One region of the Enterococcus sp. DIV0756 genome, then DNA from elsewhere that is predicted to be linked to it. Evidence: predicted binding sites of a transcription regulator. Region 1 holds the regulator's gene; the other holds the start of a gene.
What was found. Region 1 encodes CtsR, which represses protease genes until heat stress. Its sites were predicted from a motif close to TTGGTCAAAAAAGGTCAAANA; they were not measured.

Region 2: a site for CtsR is predicted at 1,848-1,868, ahead of clpP (ATP-dependent Clp endopeptidase proteolytic subunit ClpP). Genes of this name have one in related genera too.

What each region holds. Positions count from the first base shown of each region.
Region 1 is NZ_JBIOLF010000001.1:3,362,176-3,367,430, reverse strand. It holds rRNA gene IGI44_RS16250 (23S ribosomal RNA) at 1-1,535, shown strand, start outside; rRNA gene rrf (5S ribosomal RNA) at 1,610-1,725, shown strand; tRNA gene IGI44_RS16240 (tRNA-Val) at 1,734-1,806, shown strand; tRNA gene IGI44_RS16235 (tRNA-Lys) at 1,810-1,882, shown strand; tRNA gene IGI44_RS16230 (tRNA-Leu) at 1,892-1,973, shown strand; tRNA gene IGI44_RS16225 (tRNA-Thr) at 1,992-2,064, shown strand; tRNA gene IGI44_RS16220 (tRNA-Gly) at 2,069-2,140, shown strand; tRNA gene IGI44_RS16215 (tRNA-Leu) at 2,163-2,248, shown strand; tRNA gene IGI44_RS16210 (tRNA-Arg) at 2,261-2,334, shown strand; tRNA gene IGI44_RS16205 (tRNA-Pro) at 2,352-2,425, shown strand; gene IGI44_RS16200 (CtsR family transcriptional regulator) at 2,544-3,011, shown strand; gene IGI44_RS16195 (ATP-dependent Clp protease ATP-binding subunit) at 3,017-5,255, shown strand, end outside.
Region 2 is NZ_JBIOLF010000001.1:1,274,664-1,279,918, forward strand. It holds gene IGI44_RS06110 (DUF3788 domain-containing protein) at 1-364, shown strand, start outside; gene IGI44_RS06115 (lactate utilization protein) at 451-1,092, shown strand; gene clpP (ATP-dependent Clp endopeptidase proteolytic subunit ClpP) at 1,169-1,762, opposite strand; gene IGI44_RS06125 (hypothetical protein) at 2,070-2,585, shown strand; gene IGI44_RS06130 (glycerophosphodiester phosphodiesterase) at 2,625-3,359, shown strand; gene miaA (tRNA (adenosine(37)-N6)-dimethylallyltransferase MiaA) at 3,356-4,300, shown strand; gene hflX (GTPase HflX) at 4,387-5,255, shown strand, end outside.

The sequences.
Region 1 (5,255 bases):
CGGGACCTAAGCCGAGGCCGAAAGGCGTAGGCGATGGATAACAGGTTGATATTCCTGTACCCGTTGTTTTTGTTTGAGCAATGGAGGGACGCAGGAGGCTAAGGAATCAGACGATTGGAAATGTCTGTCCAAGCAACAAGTCTTGATGTGAGTCAAATGCTTACGTCTCTAAGGACAAGTTGTGATGGGGAGGGAAATAATAGTACCGAAGTTCCTGATGTCACACTGCCGAGAAAAGCTTCTAGTGAGAAAACAATGGCCCGTACCGCAAACCGACACAGGTAGTCGAGGAGAGAATCCTAAGGTGAGCGAGAGAACTCTCGTTAAGGAACTCGGCAAAATGACCCCGTAACTTCGGGAGAAGGGGTGCTGATCTAACGATCAGCCGCAGTGAATAGGCCCAAGCGACTGTTTATCAAAAACACAGGTCTCTGCAAAATCGAAAGATGACGTATAGGGGCTGACGCCTGCCCGGTGCTGGAAGGTTAAGAGGAGTGCTTAGCGTAAGCGAAGGTACGAATTGAAGCCCCAGTAAACGGCGGCCGTAACTATAACGGTCCTAAGGTAGCGAAATTCCTTGTCGGGTAAGTTCCGACCCGCACGAAAGGCGTAACGATTTGGGCACTGTCTCAACGAGAGACTCGGTGAAATTTTAGTACCTGTGAAGATGCAGGTTACCCGCGACAGGACGGAAAGACCCCATGGAGCTTTACTGCAGTTTGATATTGAGTGTTTGTACCACATGTACAGGATAGGTAGGAGCCGTAGAAGTCGGGACGCTAGTTTCGACAGAGGCGCTGGTGGGATACTACCCTTGTGTTATGACCACTCTAACCCGCACCACTAATCGTGGTGGGAGACAGTGTCAGATGGGCAGTTTGACTGGGGCGGTCGCCTCCTAAAAGGTAACGGAGGCGCCCAAAGGTTCCCTCAGAATGGTTGGAAATCATTCGCAGAGTGTAAAGGCACAAGGGAGCTTGACTGCGAGACCTACAAGTCGAGCAGGGACGAAAGTCGGGCTTAGTGATCCGGTGGTTCCGCATGGAAGGGCCATCGCTCAACGGATAAAAGCTACCCTGGGGATAACAGGCTTATCTCCCCCAAGAGTCCACATCGACGGGGAGGTTTGGCACCTCGATGTCGGCTCGTCGCATCCTGGGGCTGTAGTCGGTCCCAAGGGTTGGGCTGTTCGCCCATTAAAGCGGCACGCGAGCTGGGTTCAGAACGTCGTGAGACAGTTCGGTCCCTATCCGTCGCGGGCGTTGGAAATTTGAGAGGATCTGTCCTTAGTACGAGAGGACCGGGATGGACTTACCGCTGGTGTACCAGTTGTCTCGCCAGAGGCATCGCTGGGTAGCTATGTAGGGAAGGGATAAACGCTGAAAGCATCTAAGTGTGAAGCCCACCTCAAGATGAGATTTCCCATTTCTTTAAGAAAGTAAGATCCCTGAGAGATGATCAGGTAGATAGGTCAGGAGTGGAAGTGCAGTGATGTACGGAGCGGACTGATACTAATCGATCGAGGACTTAACCAATAAAATTGATTCACGGTTGTTTAACTGTTTCTGATCCAGTTTTGAGTGAACGACGTTTACTCAAAAAAACATAGTGTGGTGGCGATAGCGAGAAGGATACACCTGTTCCCATGTCGAACACAGAAGTTAAGCTTCTTAGCGCCGATTGTAGTGAGGGGTTGCCCCTTGTGAGATTAGGACGTCGCCACGCGAACTCATGGAGGTTTAGCTCAGCTGGGAGAGCATCTGCCTTACAAGCAGAGGGTCAGCGGTTCGATCCCGTTAACCTCCATTTGAGCCGTTAGCTCAGTTGGTAGAGCATCTGACTTTTAATCAGAGGGTCACTGGTTCGAGCCCAGTACGGCTCATAAGTATATGCGGGTGTGGCGGAATTGGCAGACGCACTAGATTTAGGATCTAGCGCCTTACGGCGTGGGGGTTCAAGTCCCTTCACCCGCATTTTATTTTTTTGTAGTTGCCGGCTTAGCTCAGTTGGTAGAGCATCTGATTTGTAATCAGAGGGTCGAGGGTTCAAGTCCTTTAGCCGGCATCGTGCGGAAATAGCTCAGTGGTAGAGCACCACCTTGCCAAGGTGGGGGTCGCGGGTTCGAACCCCGTTTTCCGCTTTCCTAAAGACCAGGAAAAAACGCCGGGGTGGCGGAACTGGCAGACGCACAGGACTTAAAATCCTGCGGTGAGTGATCACCGTACCGGTTCGATTCCGGTCCTCGGCATAATATAAACATGCGCCCATAGCTCAACTGGATAGAGTGTTTGACTACGGATCAAAAGGTTAGGGGTTCGACTCCTCTTGGGCGCGTAGTTTTTTTTATTTATCGGGAAGTAGCTCAGCTTGGTAGAGCACTTGGTTTGGGACCAAGGGGTCGCAGGTTCGAATCCTGTCTTCCCGATTAAAAAGAAGGTGAAAACCTTCTTTTTTTTTATCCTTATTTAAAGAAAGGCGTTCTTCTTTATTTCATGCCCTAAATTCGATATAATTATGGTCAGGAATAGTCAATAGGAGGCGATATTATGAGCAGAAATACCTCTGATTTGATCGAATCTTACTTGAAAGATATTTTGGAGAATAGTGAAATTATTGAAATCCGCAGAGCAGAGATGGCACAATTATTTAATTGTGTACCCTCTCAGATAAATTATGTAATCAATACACGTTTTACTTTTCAACGTGGGTATCTAGTTGAAAGTAAAAGGGGCGGCGGCGGTTATATCCGAATTAGTAAAGTTAAGATTTCTGATCAGCATTATTTTTTGGAACAACTGATGGACTCTTTTGGAAGTGAAATTTCTGAAGCAAACGCGTTTGGAATCATTCAGAAATTATTTGAAGAAGAAATTATTACAGAAAATGAAGGTAATTTGATGTTGAGCGCAGTATCGAAGAATGTTCTTGGTATCAGTCAAATTGAAAATAGACTACGGGCAAGAATTCTTCATGGATTTTTGGAACGTTTAAGTTATGAAAAGAAGGAGTGAGGGATATGGATCAGCTGTATACAGAACGCGCAAAGGCCGTGTTGGCAATTGCACAACAAGAAGCTAAATATTTTAAACATCGCTCGGTTGGTTCGGAGCATCTATTGTTGGCTTTAGTGATTGAGCAACAAGGAATTGCAGGGAAAACCTTGCGTCAAATGAATTCAAATGAAAATGATGTTCGTGAAGAAATCGAGCACATGACTGGTTACGGGTCAGTAAAGTCTTATCCTGAAGGTGGCTATCTACCCTATTCTCCTAGAGCAAAACAAATTTTAATTTTTGCTGATGACGAGGCAAAACGCTTCAATGCAAAATTAGTTGGCACTGAACATATTTTATTAGGCTTATTGAGAGACGATGAAATTCTAGCATCTCATATCTTAGTAAATTTAGGATTGAGTTTGCCCAAAATGCGCCAGCTTCTATTGAAAAAGATGGGCGTAAATGAATCTTCAAATGGCAATCAAGGAGCTGGAAGTCGTCGTAAAGCGCCCGCAAAGCCAGCTCAAAGTAACTCGCAGGGAACACCAACTCTAGATGGTTTAGCTCGTGACTTAACAAAATTAGCACGAGAAAAACGGTTAGATCCAGTAGTCGGTCGGGATAGTGAAGTTCGTCGAGTGGTTCAGATTTTGAGCCGACGCACAAAAAATAACCCAGTATTAGTTGGAGAACCTGGAGTTGGTAAAACAGCGATTGTTGAAGGGTTGGCTCAACGGATCATTTCTGGTGATGTACCTGAAGATATGCGTGGCAAACGATTGATGATGCTAGATATGGGTGCCTTAGTGGCAGGCACGAAATATCGGGGTGAATTTGAAGATCGTTTGAAAAAAGTGATTGATGAAATATATCATGACGGACAGATTATTCTATTTATTGATGAATTGCATACTTTGATTGGCGCTGGTGGTGCTGAAGGTGCGATTGACGCTTCAAATATTTTAAAACCAGCATTGGCTCGTGGTGAATTGCAAACTATTGGTGCAACAACTTTAGATGAATACCAGAAATATATTGAAAAAGATTCTGCATTAGAACGTCGTTTTGCTCGAGTTCAAGTAGAAGAACCGACGCCGGAGGAAGCAGAAGAAATTTTGAAGGGATTGCGACCTCGTTACGAGGAGCATCATGGAGTAGAAATTACTGATGACGCATTACACGCTGCGGTATCTCTGTCTGTTCGATATATTAATTCTCGTCAATTACCGGATAAAGCAATTGATTTGATGGACGAGTCTTCTGCGAAAGTTCGTTTAGATTCGACTGATGAAGTGTCTGAGCTTACAGAGTTAGAAGAAGAAATTCAAGATTTAGTGATGGAGAAAGAAAAAGCGATCCAGAATCAAGATTTTGAATCAGCTGCTCGCTTAAGATTACGAGAAAAACAATTATCAGAAATGTTGGAACAAGCAAAAATTAAAGCTGCTAAGCTAGAGAATGGCTATCTTGATCAAGTTACTGATGAGGATGTTGCTGCAGTTGTGTCTCAATGGACAGGTGTCCCGTTACAACAATTAGAGAAAAAAGAAAGTCAACGTTTATTGGATTTAGAAAAAGTTCTGCATAAACGAGTTGTGGGTCAAGAAGAAGCTGTCAAAGCTATTTCCCGGGCAATTCGTCGAGCACGCAGTGGCTTAAAAGATCCTAATCGTCCAATAGGCTCCTTTATGTTTTTGGGACCAACTGGTGTTGGGAAGACCGAATTGGCGAAGGCTTTGGCCGAAGCTATGTTTGGTAGTGAAGAAGCCTTGATTCGAGTGGATATGTCTGAGTACATGGAAAAATACAGTACCAGCCGTTTAATTGGATCACCTCCAGGATATGTCGGATATGAAGAAGGCGGACAATTGACGGAAAAAATTCGTCAAAAACCTTATTCAGTTATTTTGTTAGATGAAGTGGAAAAAGCCCATCCAGATGTTTTCAATATTTTGTTGCAAGTGTTGGATGATGGTCATTTAACAGATTCGAAAGGTCGCAAAGTTGATTTCCGAAATACGATTTTGATTATGACTTCCAATATTGGTGCAACGGAGATTCGTGAAGAGAAAAATGTCGGTTTCAATGTAAAAGATATTAGCAAAGATCATGCGATGATGGAAAAACGAATTTTAGAAGAACTGAAAAAGGCTTTCCGTCCGGAATTTTTGAATCGTATTGATGAAACAGTAGTATTCAAATCATTGGATCAAGAGCAGATTCATGAGATCGTAAAAATTATGAGTCGCGCTGTCTTGG
Region 2 (5,255 bases), 2.1 Mb from region 1:
TTTAATACGGACGTACCGGATAAAACCCAAAAAAACCTACAGTAGATGCTCAATGGGGGAAGGTTACTGGAAAGGTTGGAATATAAAGTTTCAAAAAAGCGGTAAATCACTGTGTACTATTTATCCTAAACAAGGTTTTTTCGTAGCTATGGTTTCCTTTAGCGCTAAGGAAATAGACGATGCAGATGTACTAGTTCAGATGTGTGATAACTACACCAAAGAAAAATACAAAAATGCTAAATCTAGTAAACTCGGGAAATCCGTCTCCTTTGAGGTCACGAATGAAAACATCCTAAATGATATTAAAGAACTTGCTGCTTTTCGCACAAAATCAGCAAAAAAAGTCAAAATACCAACTGCCTAAGTTTTTTCTTAGGCTTCTTTTATTTGTTCTTGCTATCATGATAAAAATCCTTGAGAATGAATAAGAGTAGCTTAAGGAGGAAAATGATGAAGGAGTATTTAAAAGAACGTTATACTGCTGCAGCAATGACATTAAGCAAAAAATTAAATCGCAGGAATTTTAATCCGATTATTTGTCAAAATTTGACGGAAGCAAAGCATCAAGCTCTAAAAATTATTGAACCAAATAAATCTGTCGGATTTGGCGGTTCGATCACAGTTGAGCAATCGGGAATTATTGCTGATTTATATCAGCGAGGACAAAAGATGATTGACCGGGAAAAAACGACTACGCCGGAAGAACGACATCAAGTAATGAAACAAGCGTTGACCGCAGATTATTTTTTAACAAGTATTAATGGCATAACAGAAGAGGGAGAGCTTGTGAATATCGACAGTGTAGGGAATCGAGTGGCGGCAATTACCTATGGGCCGGATAAAGTTCTAGCCTTTGTCAGTATGAAAAAAGTCTATGGAGATTTAAATACAACACTTGAAATGGTACGTAAAAATACCTCTCCATTGAATGCACATCGCTTAGAGTTAGAAAAAACACCATGTATTAAAAAAGGGACCTGCGGAGATTGCTTACAAGCCGAATGCATTTGCAATACAATCGTAATCACGCGTCGGTCCATGGCAAAGGATCGCTTGATCCTCTTTCTAATAATTGATGAGGTCGGTTTATAGAGAATTCCAAGTTGAAGCAGGTAAGAATGACAAAGAAAAAAACCGAGGGCATCCTCGGTTTTTTTATGGTTTAGGTTTAGCTTAATGAGCTGCTGTTTTCCATTACTTCATCAATCAATCCATAAGCTTTTGCTTCTTCAGCAGTCATGAAGTTGTCGCGATCTGTGTCGCGTTCAATGACTTCAATTGGTTGTCCAGTCCGCTCAGCTAAGATGTTGTTCAATCGTTCGCGGGTTTTTAAGATATGACGAGCAGCGATTTCGATTTCTGTTGCTTGACCCTGAGCACCACCCAATGGTTGATGAATCATGATCTCAGCATTAGGTAAAGCGAAACGTTTGCCTTTCGCACCCGCAGTTAGCAAGAAGCTACCCATGGAAGCAGCCATACCAAGTACGATTGTCTGAACATCAGCTTTAACAAAATTCATAGTATCAAAAATTGCTAAACCAGCAGAAACGCTACCACCTGGTGAATTGATGTAAAGATAAATATCTTTTTCAGAATCTTGGGCATCCAAGAAAAGTAATTGGGCGATGATAGTGTTCGCCATATCATCGTTCACTTCGCCGCTCAACATAATGATACGGTCCTTCAATAAACGAGAATAAATGTCGTAAGCACGTTCGCCACGAGATGATTGTTCAATGACTGTAGGAACTAAATTCATAGTGAATCCTCCTTAAAATATTGTTCGTAGATTAGTTTAGCACAAACAAGGTTGGATTGCTAAAACATATAGAAAGTATACAACGTTGGTCAGTTTTGGTCAAATAGAAGGCTTCGTTTTTTTAAGCGACTCAAACTATCCTAGAAATAGGAAAATATGGTACTATTAATAGCGCAGACAATCAGATGTCACATTCAGTTTTCCAAAACTTTAGAAAATAACAATTTAATGAAATGATGTCTGGATTGAGAATGGTTTTTATTCGAAAAAATAATTCTATTGTTACTATGAAACAGGAGGGAAAAACGTGGAGATTGCATTTATTGGACTAATCGGCGTGTTGATCGGTGCAGGTATTACAGGAGTTGCTGTCTTTTTTGTCTTTAAGTATATTGATTTACGCCACAAACGTGAAAGAGAGTTGGAGCATCAGGTCAAAGAAATTGAAACCATAAATCTCTTAAATAAGAAAATCAACGAAATATTATCCAAACGCAATGTGTTGATGCAGGAATATGTGACGTTCAATTCATTTGACGATTGTTACATTACAATTGATGATTTCATTTATTTGAATTCTTTTGCTGCACAAAATAATTTTTATCTGCCCAATTACTTAATTGAAGAATTTTTTAAAAACATTTCACACCGAAAAGTTATTTTATCTCCTGAAGAAACGGTTAAAATTGGGGGCTATACTTACAAGGGAGGCCGAATTGTGATGGAGACTTTTTCAGAACAGCTGTTGGAGATTTTAGACGAAAAAAAACAGCAATTGTCTCGCAAAACGAAACAGCCGTTAAGCTATTTTAAAGTACAATAGATTTTTACAAATTGTGATTACGGACGAGGTGGTAAATAGATGACAGCAATTATTGCTCATCGTGGGAGCGCAGGGACTCATCCAGAAAATACTTTGCCTGCGTTTATGGAGGCGGTACGATCAGGCGCAGATGGGATTGAATTAGATGTTCATTTAACGGCTGATCAGCAATTAGTGGTGATTCATGACGAGAGTGTAGATCGCACAACAGATGGTAAGGGTTTGATTCGTGAATTAACGTTAAAAGAAATCAAAGAATTGGATGCAGGTAGCTGGTTTGATGAAAAGTATCAGGCAACAAAAATATCTACCCTGCAGGAAGTTTTGAATTTACTGCTACAGATGCGTTTTCGAGGAATTTTATGTATCGAAATCAAGACGAACAAATTTCACTATCCGGGAATTGAAGAAAAAATCTCGCAGGTTATGACAAGCAAAGAATGGCCTTTTACTTATTGGTATGCTAGTTTCAACTTTGAATCATTACGGATTATGCACGAGTATGAACCAGACGCACAATACGATCTGATTCAAAAAAACGACTTAGAAAAATATCAAATCGTTTTGGACAGCGATTTTATTGAAGGACTACATCCTAGTTCTGATTGGGTGAAACAGCATCCTGAGATTGTCAAAAACTTTGAAAAGTCGATTCGACCTTGGACTCCAAACTTATATGAAACGTTGATGATGTGTTTTGAAAACAATTTGGCTGGCGTCATTACTGATTTTCCAGAAAAAGCCATTCGAACGAGAAGCAGGTTCAAGCAATGAAGGTAATCGCAATCGTAGGACCGACTGCAGTTGGTAAGACCAGCTTAAGCATTGATTTAGCGAAACGTTTTAACGGTGAAATCATTAGTGGGGATTCAATGCAGGTTTATCGTGGATTAGATATTGGAACCGCAAAAGTAACGACTGAGGAGATGGCAGGAATTCCACATCATTTGATTGATGTACGTGGTGTTGATGAAAGCTATTCAGCGGCGGATTTTCAAAAGAGTGCCAGAGAAGCGATTCAAGAAATTAGTCAGCGTGGAAAGATACCAATTATCGTTGGTGGAACGGGACTTTATATCCAGTCTCTACTATGGGATTACAAGCTTGGTAGTGAGGGAGAACCAGAAGACGATTCCATTCGTGAGAAGTATGAAGTCTTTGCTGAAGAAAACGGGAATCCGGCGTTGTGGGAAAAGTTACAGCTAAGCGATCCCTTGGCTGCCGAGAAGATTCATTACAATAATCGTAAGAAAGTCATTCGAGCATTAGAGGTGTTCGAGTTAACAGGGCATTCAATTTTAGAGCCAAAAGAACAGCCAAAAGAACTCTATGATAGTTTTTTGATCGGCTTAAATACTGATCGGTCGATTTTGTATCAACGGATTAACCAACGTGTGGACCTCATGGTGGAACAAGGGTTACTGGAAGAAGCTAGGAATTTGGCGAAAAATCCAACCGTTCAAGCTGCACAGGGAATTGGCTATAAGGAATTTTTCCCTTATTTTTCTGGCGATTCGTCCTTAGAAGCAGCGATAGAGGAAGTAAAATTACATTCACGACGCTATGCTAAACGCCAGCTGACTTGGTTTCGCAATCGTATGTCTGTTCATTGGTATGATTTGATTCAGCAGCCGGAAATAATTAAAGTGATTGAAACAGAGATCGCTAATTGGTTAGCTAATGGCGACCACATTTCTCCAATTGATGAAGAATAAGTTGCATAGAATTGATTCATAAAAGCATTGGGAACAAGACTTTTTTCATTTTGAAAATATCGTATTACTAAATAGGAGGAAACGGATTGTCAGAAAGAGTCATTTTAGTCGGTGTCGAAACAGACGAGAGTAGATATAATTATTTAGAATCGATGCATGAGTTGGCCGGACTAACCAAGACGGCTCATGGCGAGATAGTTTTTTCATTAACTCAAAAACGTCCTAAGGTTGATCGTCAAACTATTATCGGTAAGGGAAAACTAGAAGAGTTAGCGCAGTTGGTAGATGCTCATGAAGCAGAGCTGGTGATTTTCAATCATGCTTTATCACCACGTCAAAGCCAAACAATCGAGGCGCAGGTAGGTGTTCCAGTAATTGACCGAATCCAACTGATTTTAGATATCTTCGCACAGCGTGCTCGCTCAAAGGAAGGAAAATTACAGGTGGAGCTTGCCCAACTAGATTATTTATTGCCTCGATTGGTCGGTCAAGGGCAAAGTTTATCCCGTCTCGGAGGTGGAATTGGCACGCGTGGACCTGGGGAAACAAAGCTAGAAACGGATCGACGTCATATTCGCCGCCGAATCTCCTCAATTAAAAAAGAGCTAAAAGAAGTAGAAGCCCATCGTGAGCGCAGTCGACAAAAACGTCAACAATCTAGTATTTTCCAGATGGGCTTGATCGGTTATACAAATGCTGGTAAATCAACAATTTTAAACTTGTTGACGAATGCTGATACGTATTCTGAAGATCAGTTATTTGCGACCCTAGATCCGTTAACGAAGCGTTGGCATTTACCTCAAGGAATGGAGACCACGATCACAGATACGGTAGGTTTTATTCAAGATTTACCTACGCAATTAGTCGATGCTTTCCAATCAACTTTAGAAGAAAGTAAAGGGATGGATCTTCTATTGCATATTGTAGATGCCAGTGCGGAAGATCGACAACAGCA